2 regions of the Lysinibacillus sp. NPDC094177 genome follow, and region 2 is predicted to be linked to the other one. Evidence: riboswitches for the same ligand, from Rfam matches in the RefSeq annotation. Region 2 holds a riboswitch; the other holds the start of a gene.
The links. A riboswitch is a leader RNA that binds a small molecule or an ion and turns the genes downstream of it on or off. The one in region 2 is predicted to bind S-adenosylmethionine.
Positions count from the first base shown of each region.

Region 1: linked by a shared signal. The riboswitch ahead of ACQKNC_RS16915 (MetQ/NlpA family ABC transporter substrate-binding protein) and the one ahead of ACQKNC_RS21500 (methionine ABC transporter ATP-binding protein) in region 2 are both predicted to bind S-adenosylmethionine.

Region 1 is NZ_JBNNTW010000011.1:20,806-26,194, reverse strand. It holds gene ACQKNC_RS16925 (PhzF family phenazine biosynthesis protein) at 1-584, opposite strand, end outside; gene ACQKNC_RS16920 (pyridoxal phosphate-dependent aminotransferase) at 725-1,894, shown strand; SAM riboswitch class I at 2,257-2,361, shown strand; gene ACQKNC_RS16915 (MetQ/NlpA family ABC transporter substrate-binding protein) at 2,604-3,428, shown strand; gene ACQKNC_RS16910 (methionine ABC transporter ATP-binding protein) at 3,533-4,558, shown strand; gene ACQKNC_RS16905 (methionine ABC transporter permease) at 4,551-5,222, shown strand; gene ACQKNC_RS16900 (alpha-hydroxy acid oxidase) at 5,236-5,389, shown strand, end outside.
Region 2 is NZ_JBNNTW010000022.1:25,535-30,923, reverse strand. It holds gene ACQKNC_RS21510 (MetQ/NlpA family ABC transporter substrate-binding protein) at 628-1,476, opposite strand; gene ACQKNC_RS21505 (methionine ABC transporter permease) at 1,594-2,262, opposite strand; gene ACQKNC_RS21500 (methionine ABC transporter ATP-binding protein) at 2,252-3,280, opposite strand; SAM riboswitch class I at 3,365-3,468, opposite strand; gene ACQKNC_RS21495 (thioredoxin family protein) at 3,532-3,834, opposite strand; gene ACQKNC_RS21490 (toprim domain-containing protein) at 3,851-4,192, opposite strand; gene gcvH (glycine cleavage system protein GcvH) at 4,378-4,758, opposite strand; gene ACQKNC_RS21480 (arsenate reductase family protein) at 4,839-5,195, opposite strand.

The DNA of each region.
Region 1 (5,389 bases), on a different contig from region 2:
AAGAATCTTGAAACAATATCAATCCCCTCATCCTTAGAACGACTTGTAATACAAACACCACGTACAGGGAACTGATTCATCGCATGAAAATCAGCTTTGAAATCTGCAATATACTCTTCGTGACTTAGCTCCACGATATAATCCAATTCTGTTTTTCCCACATATGTTGGTTTCATACCAAGCCATTCTTCAAGCTCCAAAGGACATTCAATCTCTTCTAACTGGTACTTCTTAATTGTTATTTCAACCAGCTCATTAAACCAAATCGCTTGCAAAGGACCACTTAAAGTTTGGAATGTAATTGAAGAGTTGACGGGTACAATCCCTTGTTTCCAGAGTAAAAAAGCGCTAGCAATTGTCCCATGTCCACAAATCGGTATTTCCTTTGCTGGTGTAAACCATCTAAGAAAAAAATCATTATCCTTCTTTTGTACAAAAGCTGTTGTTGGTACAGGAATCTCCTGAGCAATTTTCTGCATCGTCGACTCAGGTATTACTGAATCAAGTAAACATACTGCTGCGGGATTTCCCATGTAAAGTTCTGTAGTAAAAGCATTGACGATAAAATATGAGACTTTGTTCATTTTTCCCACCCCCATATACGTATTTGGTCGCTTATAGTTACCTATAGTTTTTGAAAATGCTCTAGACAATTACTAAAAAAAGTAATATTATGTGCATCATATCTTTAATAATTATTATATTCTGAAAAAGGTGGACATGCATGGAATTCTCAAAAAAACTACAGCAACTCCCAACTCAATTTTTTGCAGCACTTGTGCAAAAAGTAAACGCTGCTCTAGCTGAAGGGCGTGATGTTATTAATCTCGGTCAAGGTAATCCTGACCAACCCACTCCTCCACACATTATTAAAGCATTACAGGGGGCAGCAGAAAATCCTCAAAATCATAAATACTCTCCATTTCGTGGCATAGCAGAATTACGCCAAGCAGCAGCAGACTTCTACAAACGTGAATACAATGTTAACATTGATCCTGAAACAGAAGTAGCTATTCTCGGTGGTACGAAAATTGGTCTTGTTGAGCTACCGTTGGCGGTTTTAAACCCTGGAGATACAATGTTACTACCTGATCCTGGATATCCAGATTACTTATCTGGTGTCGTATTAGGTGATGTTAATTTTGAAGTCATGCCACTTTTTGCAGAGAATAATTTCCTGCCTGATTATAATGCTTTATCCAATGAAGTAAAAGAAAAGGCAAAGCTTCTTTACTTGAATTACCCGAATAATCCAACCGGTGGTACTGCAACACTTGAATTTTTCGAAGAAACAGTACGCTTTGCAAAAGAGCACAATATTATCGTATCACATGATTTTGCCTACGGGGCGATTGGATTTGACGGCAATAGACCTATTAGCTTCCTGCAAGCTGACGGTGCAAAAGATGTCGGTATCGAAATGTATACATTATCCAAAACGTATAATATGGCAGGCTGGCGCATTGGTTTTGCAGTTGGTAACCCTGATATTGTTGCAGCCATTAACCTTATTCAAGATCATCTATTTTGTAGTCAATTTCCTGCAGTGCAACAAGCTGCGGCAGTTGCACTTACTGCTTCTCAATGTTGCGCTGATAAGCTAAGAGCGACTTATGAGCGTCGACGAAACGTCCTTATCGAAGAAGCTCAGCGAATTGGTTGGCAAGTAACAGCACCTAGAGGCTCTTTCTTTGCATGGCTCCCTGTCCCATTAGGTTTTACGAGTGAACAATTTGCTGATTTATTGCTCGACAAAGCTGATATCGCAGTAGCTGCAGGTAACGGCTTCGGTCAATATGGTGAAGGCTATGTGCGGGTTGGCTTACTTGTTAGCGAAGACCGCATACGTGAAGCAATCAGCAGAATTGAAAAATTAAACTTATTTAGCTCATGAGCGTTTCAATCCCCCTTCCTGAGCAAGAACCTATCGAAAAACTGTCCTATTAGCTCACACTTGCTACAGGGGACAGTTTTTTCATTTCACAATCTTTCTTGGTTGCTTCAGCCCCTCTTCTAGCGGATAAAATAGTGACCTGTTTCTTCAGCAAACTGTCGAATATGATAAATCCCTTGTACTTCTGCTAAAACGACATCGGCAGTGATAACAATATTCCCGCCTTACTTTAACAGACATTCCCATGCCTCTTTCGCAACTAAAATATTATAATAAAATAAAAAATTTAAAAAATTCAATTGACTAACTATATCCTATAATTTATATTAGTTCTATCGGATTTACAAAAAAATATTATAAATCTCTTATCAAGAGTAGCTGAGGGACTGGCCCTATGAAGCTCGGCAACCTCCTTTTTTAAGGAAGGTGCTAAATCCTGCAAACGATAGTCGTTTGAAAGATAAGAGAGGACGTTTTTTCATGAGCCTCTCTTAATTTTTTTAAGAGAGTTTTTTTTATCTTCATTTACATGAAGATAAAAGCCTCCGGCGGATGTCACGGATTTTGAAAGGAATGAATTGTGCTAGCACAATTCAAAATCCGGACGGCATTGTTTATCTGTAGCGAAAGCAAAGCGTCAGCTACAATTACGCCAAGGCGAAATTGTTTTTTTATACAAACCGATAAAACAACTTTGGAGGTATGTTTCATGAAAAAGAAAAACAAATTTTTATTAGGTTTAGCGAGTCTCACATTGGTAGCAGCGTTAGTAGGCTGTGGTACTAAAGAAGATAGTAAAAGTAAGGCTATTAATGAAAATAAAATTGTAGTGGGTGTAACTTCTGGTCCACACGAACAAATTGCAGAGGTTGCTGCAAAAGTTGCCAAAGAAAATGGCTTAGAGGTAGAACTAAAAACTTTCTCTGATTATGTTTTACCAAATACATCATTAGCCGAGGGTGATCTTGATGCAAACAGCTATCAACACAAGCCATTCCTCGATACATTTAACAAAGATCACAATACAGATTTAGTGCCAGTAGGAAAAACAATTTTGACTCCTATGGGCATATACTCTAAGAAATATAAATCATTCGATGAAATTCCTGATGGTGCAACATTCGGATTGCCAAATGATCCAACAAATGGAGCACGTGCACTATTTGTCCTTCAAGAGGCAGGCATTATTAAATTAAAAGGCGGAGCAGATTTAACAGCATCTATTCGTGATGTGGAAGAAAACAAAAAGAATTTGAAATTCATTGAATTAGAGGCTGCACAAATTCCAAAACAACTTAGTGAAGTAGATGTAGCAGCTATAAACACGAACTTCGCTCTTGATGCTGGCATTAATCCTAAAAAAGACTCCATTTTTTTAGAATCTACTAACTCTCCATATGTAAACTACATTGCGGTACGTGCTGAAAACAAGGATGACCCAACAATTAAAAAATTTGTTGAAGCTTATCAATCTGATGAAGTACGCAAATTTATTGAAGAGGAATTCAAAGGTTCTATTATTCCAAGCTGGTAAGTAACGATTAAGGTTCCTTCATATAATCAAGAATCTGCGAGACTCCTACAGGAAAGCTAGCAGATTCTTGCTTTATAGAAGGACTTAGAAAGGAGATATTCAGTATGATTCAATTAGAAAATATAACAAAAGAATTTAAAACTAAAAAAGGTATCGTCAAAGCAGTAGATGGTATTAACTTGCATGTCAAAAAAGGTGATATTCATGGGGTTATTGGCTACAGTGGTGCAGGAAAAAGTACCCTCATTCGCTGTGTCAATTTATTAGAGCGTCCAACAACAGGAAAAGTTTTGATCGATAATGTGGATATTAATGCCCTTTCTCTACACGACCTTCGCAAAACACGTCAAAAAATAGGGATGATCTTCCAACATTTTAATCTCTTAAAAACAGCGACCGTTTACAACAATATCTCGGTACCTTTAAAGCTTCTCGGCTATAACGACTCTGAAGTGAAAAACCGCGTTGCAAAATATGCAGAAATTGTTGGCCTAACAGAGAAATTAGATAGCTACCCTAACCAGCTTTCAGGTGGTCAAAAGCAACGTGTGGCTATTGCACGTGCCCTTGCCCAAGAGCCTGAGATTTTACTAAGTGATGAAGCGACAAGTGCACTAGATCCTGAAACAACTGACGCTATTCTTGAACTTCTGTTGAAAATTAATAGTGAGCTAGGTATCACTATTTTACTTATTACACATGAAATGAATGTTATTCAAAAAATTTGCGATGATGTTTCCGTTCTTGAATCAGGAGCGGTCGTAGAATATGGCTCTGCTATAGAACTATTTTCGAAGCCTCAGCACCCAACGACACGAAAGTTTTTAAACACTATTTCTCAACGCAATTTGTCTCCTTCTCTTATCGAGCAATTAAATCTTTCCGGAAGTGTGATTCGTTTAACATTCCTTGGAGAAAGTACAGGGAAACCATTACTTGCAGAAGTGAGCAAAGTTTATGATGTACAACCAAATATTTTAGCAGCCAATATCATTGAATTAAAAAACGGCATTGTCGGTAATATTGTAGTCCATCTACACGGTGAGGCACATATCGTAGAAAAAGCACTTAAGTATTTTACAGAAAACGGGGTAGGTGTTGAGGAGTTAGGAGGCGAATTAAATGAATAGCATTCAAAGCTTCTTTGCAGATTGGTCAGATGTTATTGGGAAATCTATTATTGAAACCTTCCAAATGGTCGGGATTTCATTATTCTTTTCTATTTTAATAGGGATCCCTTTAGGGCTTTTAATCGTTTTAACTCGCCAGGGACAATCATTTGAAAATAAATTTCTATATCAATTTTTCAATTTATTTATTAATATTATTCGCTCTGTACCGTTCATTATTTTACTATTTTTCATTTTACCGTTCACTAAGCTACTCGTTGGCACAACTATCGGTGTAAAAGGTGTTATTGTGCCGCTTGTTGTTTATACAGCGCCTTATATTGCACGACTTATGGAAACGGCACTTTTAGAAGTTGATCCAGGTGTTGTGGAAGCTTATACAGCAATGGGTATTAAACGTCATCATATTATTTGGAATGTATTACTACGTGAGGCTCGCCCATCCATCATTTTAGGTTTAACGATTGCCACAATCGGTCTTATAGGAGCAACTGCAATGGCAGGAATGGTTGGTGCTGGTGGTTTAGGTGATCTTGCATATCGCTACGGTCATTTACGTTATGAGGTCGATGTGATGTATGCGACAGTGTTTATCTTAATCATCCTAGTTCAGAGTATTCAATCAATAGGTAACCGCTTTGCTGCGAAACTAAAGAAAGATTAGTAGGAGGATTACGATGACAAAGACAACAGATGGCGATCTACTGTTAAAGAATATTAATGCACAAGCCCCCTTCCCTATTTGCTTTACAGATTTAGAAAAGGCTGTTGCAGAAAAATTGGAAGCTGGTCCGTTTGGCTACATCCGTTCAGGTGCTGGGGGTGAGCAAA
Region 2 (5,389 bases):
TAGTAATAAAGATGGCTTAACAATTTCTATACAAAATTTATGGTAATTCGATTCTTTTAAAATATATTATACTACTGTTATAAACTACAACAGAATACGCTCTTTGTTAAAAAAGTAACTTTTTTCTGATAAAAGACTTCTTTTTAGGCAAGAAAAAAAGGTATGTAAGCTTTATAACTTACATACCCTTTCAGACTGCAGAAAGACACTATTTCGCTTCAGCTTGTCGATTCATCCTGTGATGAGGAACTGTTGATTTTTCACGGAGAGTGGCGACTCCTGCGGGATGAGCTTGCGCTGAAAGCTCCGCAGGAACGTAGTGACGAGGAGATTAAAGCCAGCCCGCGGAAAGCACCAACTCGAAATGAAAATCAAGATACAAATTATTTAGTATTTTTTCTATTGGTGACAAGATGAAAAGGTATGTAAGCTTTATAACTTACATACCCTTTTTGATAAATCGGAAAGGAGTTCACAAAGGATGTTAGCCTAAAATCATCGCATCCATGCGATAACGGCTAACTGACCTGCATCAGTGCTGCTGCCGCTTCGCTTTCGCGCAAAAAACATCTGCAGGCCTAAGCACAAAGCCAATTCCGGAATCAATTATGCCGAAGCATAATTGATTTATTTAACTGGTACAACTGAGCCTTTCCATTCTTCAAGAATGAAGTCTTGGATTTCTTTAGATTTTAATACTTCTACTAATTTTTTAATTTCTGGTTTTGTTTCATCACCAGCACGTACAGCGATAATGTTTACATAAGGAGATTCTTTATCTTCTAGAGAAATTGCATCTTTCAATGGATTTAGTCCGTTGTCGATTGCGTAGTTAGAATTGATAAGAACTGCATCACCTTCATTATTTTCATACATTTGTACAAGCATTTCAGGCGCTGTATTTGCATCGAATTTGAAGTTTTTAGGATTTTCTTCAACATCTTTAAGTTCAGCAGATGTTTTATCTACTCCATCCTTAAGTTTAATTAAGCCCTTAGCTTCTAATAATGAAAGCATACGCCCGTGATCTGCAACAGAGTTAGAAAGTAAAATTGTTGCACCCTCTGGTAAATCCTCAAGAGATTTATATTTTTTAGAGTAGATACCGATTGGTTCAATATGAATACCACCAGCGTTTACAAAATCATAACCCTTTTCTTTAATTTCTTTCTCTAAATAAGGGATGTGTTGGAAGTAGTTTGCATCAAGATCGCCAGATTCTAAATCTTGGTTTGGTAATACATAATCTTGATATTTTTCAATTTTAAGATCGATACCTTCTTTAGCTAAAATTGGTTTTGCTTTTTCCAGAATAACCGCATGAGGTGTATTCGAAGCACCTACTGTTAACGTTACTTTTTCTTTACTATCATTAGATGATGAGCCTGAGCTTGTATCTTCTTTTTTACCAGCACCACAAGCGGCTAAAGCTAGTACTAATACTGATAAAAATAATCCTGCTAATAACTTCTTCATTTTATTACTCTCCCTTTTTTCCTATTTAAATATGTTAGCGGTATAAAACCGAGATAACCTCTTAGATGTTCGTAACGGAATACTCTTTTTGTCACTACAATTTTTATTAGCGCCTCATTAGCGTTTATCTGTTTTGATCGTAATCATGTCGCCAATCCATTGAATAACAAATACAACTATTAAGATTAATATAGTCGACATTAAAGTTACATCTGTGCGATTACGTTGGAAACCATCTAAGAATGCTAAGTTTCCTAGACCACCTGCACCGATAATACCTGCCATCGCAGTATAGCCAACAAGTGCTACAGCCGTTACAGTAATACCAGAAATAAGCGCTGGTAACGATTCTGGAATTAATACTTTCCAAATAATCGTTGACGTTTTGGCACCCATTGAACGAGCTGCTTCAATAACACCTTTATCAATTTCACGTAAAGCAATTAATACCATTCGTGCATAGAATGGTGCAGCGCCAATAATTAGTGCTGGTAAAGCCGCATCTGCGCCACGAATTGTGCCAAGTAAAAATTTCGTAAATGGAATTAATAAGATAATCAAAACGATAAATGGAATCGAACGGAAAATGTTAACGATTGAGCCGGTTAAAAAGTTCACAATTTTATTGGCCCATAGTTGGTTAGGACTTGATAAAAACAATAAGATTCCAATCACTAATCCAAGTATAAATGTGATAACCGTAGAAATTGTTGTCATGTACAATGTTTCATACGTAGCGTCCCACATTTTTTCCCAGTCGACATTCGGAAAAAGACTAGTTAGCATTTGCAATCACCTCCGTTTGTACTTCGACTGTATTTAAGTAGCTAAGTGCAGCAGCAACATTGGCCTCTGACCCATCAATTTGCACAATAAGTGTACCGTACGCGCCATTTTTCGTTTGCGAAATATTACCATGTACAATACTTACTTCTACATCAAACTGTTTCACAAGATGTGAAATGACAGGCTGCTCTGTTTTTTCTCCTACAAAGATTAGCTTAACAAGTTGTCCATTAGGATAATTTGCTTTAATTTGTGCCACGGTTTCCTGTGTTTCCTTCGTATCTGTAATTTGAGAAACGAATTTTTTCGTAATGGCCGCTTGCGGAGTTTGGAATACTTGTAATACTTCACCACGTTCTACAATTTCTCCAGCTTCCATAACCGCTACACGATGACAAATTTTGCGAATAACGTGCATTTCATGTGTGATTAACACAATCGTTAGACCTAATCGTTCGTTAATATCGACAAGAAGATCAAGGATAGCATCTGTTGTCTCCGGATCGAGTGCAGATGTTGCCTCATCACATAACAATACCTCTGGGTTATTAGCAAGCGCACGAGCGATACCTACACGTTGCTTTTGCCCCCCGGATAGTTGTGATGGATACGCCTTAGCGCGTCCATCTAGACCAACAAGTGTTATCAATTCTTTCACACGTGCTTCACGTTGTGCCTTTGGAACACCTGCTATCTCTAGTGGGAAAGCGATGTTTTCCGCAACGGTTCTAGACCAAAGTAAATTGAAATGTTGGAAAATCATACTGACCTTTTGTCTAGCATCTCTGAGCTTTTGCCCCTTTATGGATGAAAATTCTTGATTGTTAACTGTCACTGTACCAGATGTAGGCTTTTCTAAACCGTTTAACAAGCGAATCATTGTACTTTTACCAGCGCCACTATAACCGATAATGCCAAAAATTTCACCTTTATTAATAGAAAGGTTGACGTCTTTAACTGCAGTTAATTCGCCATTCGTAGTTTTGTATTTCTTCGTAATATTTTGAAGATTGATCATAGCGAATTCTCCTTTTCTTATATAAAAAACCCCTTCACTTATAGACAAGTAGAAGGGGTCACGTAAATTATACGCTAAACCGTTCTCTCATCTTTCAAAGATAAATCTTTGGGTGATTTGGCACCTTTTCACATTGTGATGGTTGCCGGGCTTCATAGGGCACTTCCCTCCGCCGCTCTTTATAAGAGTTCGATATATTTATTGTTTTTTAATATATTTGTTACTTTACCACGCGATTAATATTCAGTCAATTAGTTTTTTAACAATTCGTATAAATATGGTACGGATTGAAAGGCATAAACCTTTTCTGTCACTTCTCCGCCTTCACATACGAGTAAACATGGTACACTTTCGATTTTATGAGCATAAGCTATTTGCTCTATAAAATTAATATTCGCTTTGCCGACTTGTAGCTGTGGTAGCAATTGCTCAATAACCGTCATCATTTTCGATGCAACTGCACACGTTCCACACATTGGCGTATATAAATAAAAGGCAGCCTTTTCACCTGACTGGACAACCGCGTCCCACTGCTCTTTTGACCATTCTTCCATCATTTTTCACGCAACCTTACAAAATATATTCATTATGGATTGAGAAGTGTGCACGAAGCAATATCGCTGCTAACACCTTCTTCGGAGTTGTCTCAACTTCCTTATATGTTGGCATCGTACGTAAATGCTCAGCCTCTGGATAATGTCTGTCCATTAATGCTCGTAGTTTATCACCCGATGTATCTGCATCAAAAAACGTATAAAGCTCACAACCCTCGTATGGATCAAGTAGCTCTTCTAATTGATGCACACCAATTGTACCATTCGTACAAAGTATTTTAACATCTTCATTTAAAATAGGTTCAATTTGAAGCTTATCCGATCGGCCTTCGACAATTAAGCATTTTCCCTCGACCATCACGCCACCCCCATTTAGACATATCCCTTATAATTCATTATATCAATAAACTTTATCGTTGATACAGTTAGACACCTATTGATAAAGGAATATACTTGCATTCTTCTCACTGTTATAGTAGCGGGATGAATGAAGATAATAAAAAACGTCGGTAGTTTCCGACGTTTTTCTAATTCAGGCTTGTCTTATTCTGCAATCATTTCTTCGTATTGCTCAGCTGTCATAAGCTTTTCAACTTCTGATGCATCAGCAGGCTCTACAACGATCATCCATGCTTTTTCATATGGTGATTCATTAACGAATTCTGGGCTATCTTCTAAATCTGCATTTACTTCAACTACTGTACCTGAGATTGGTGCGTATAATTCAGAAACTGTTTTTACAGATTCAACGCTACCGAATGGATCATCAGTTTTGATTTCGTCGCCAACTTGTGGAAGTTCAACGAAAACGATATCTCCAAGTTCAGCTTGTGCGAAATGAGAAATACCAATACGTACTTTACCATCTTCTACTTTTACCCATTCGTGCTCTTCAGAGTAACGTAAGTCTTTAGGTGTGCTCATGCATTAACCCCTCCATAAATATGTAATATATTCATTTTCAGTGTGCCATACTTCTTCTATAAAAACAAGGATAAATAGGGTTATTTCCAAGCTTGCTCAAAATCTGATTCTCTAAACCCTAAAGTAACTTTTTTTCCATCGGTTACAATTGGACGTTTAATCAGCATACCATCTGAAGCAAGCAGTTCAAGTTGCTCTTCTTCAGTCATTTCAGCAAGTTTATCCTTCAAGCCAAGCTCTCGATATTTCATACCAGAAGTATTAAAAAATTTCTTTAAAGGTTGTCCACTAGCTTGCCATAGGTTTGATAATTCGTCCTTTGTAGGCGGTTGTTCGACAATGTGTACCTCTTCGTATGATACCCCATTGTCATTTAGCCACTTCTGAGCTTTTTTGCAAGTAGTACATTTTGGATAATGAATAAATTGAATCGTCATTTATAGGCTCCTCTACTATCATTATTAGGACACTACATTTTCAGTGTCTCCCTCATTTTCTGTAGTATACCATCATAACCGTTACGAACCAAAATGAAACTCATCATGCCAAAGCGTGGGGTTGATTTCCGTTCCGGCTGGGCGCTTTCCTAGGGGCGTTCGATGAGCCGCTTCCTCCGCTAAAGGAACGAAGG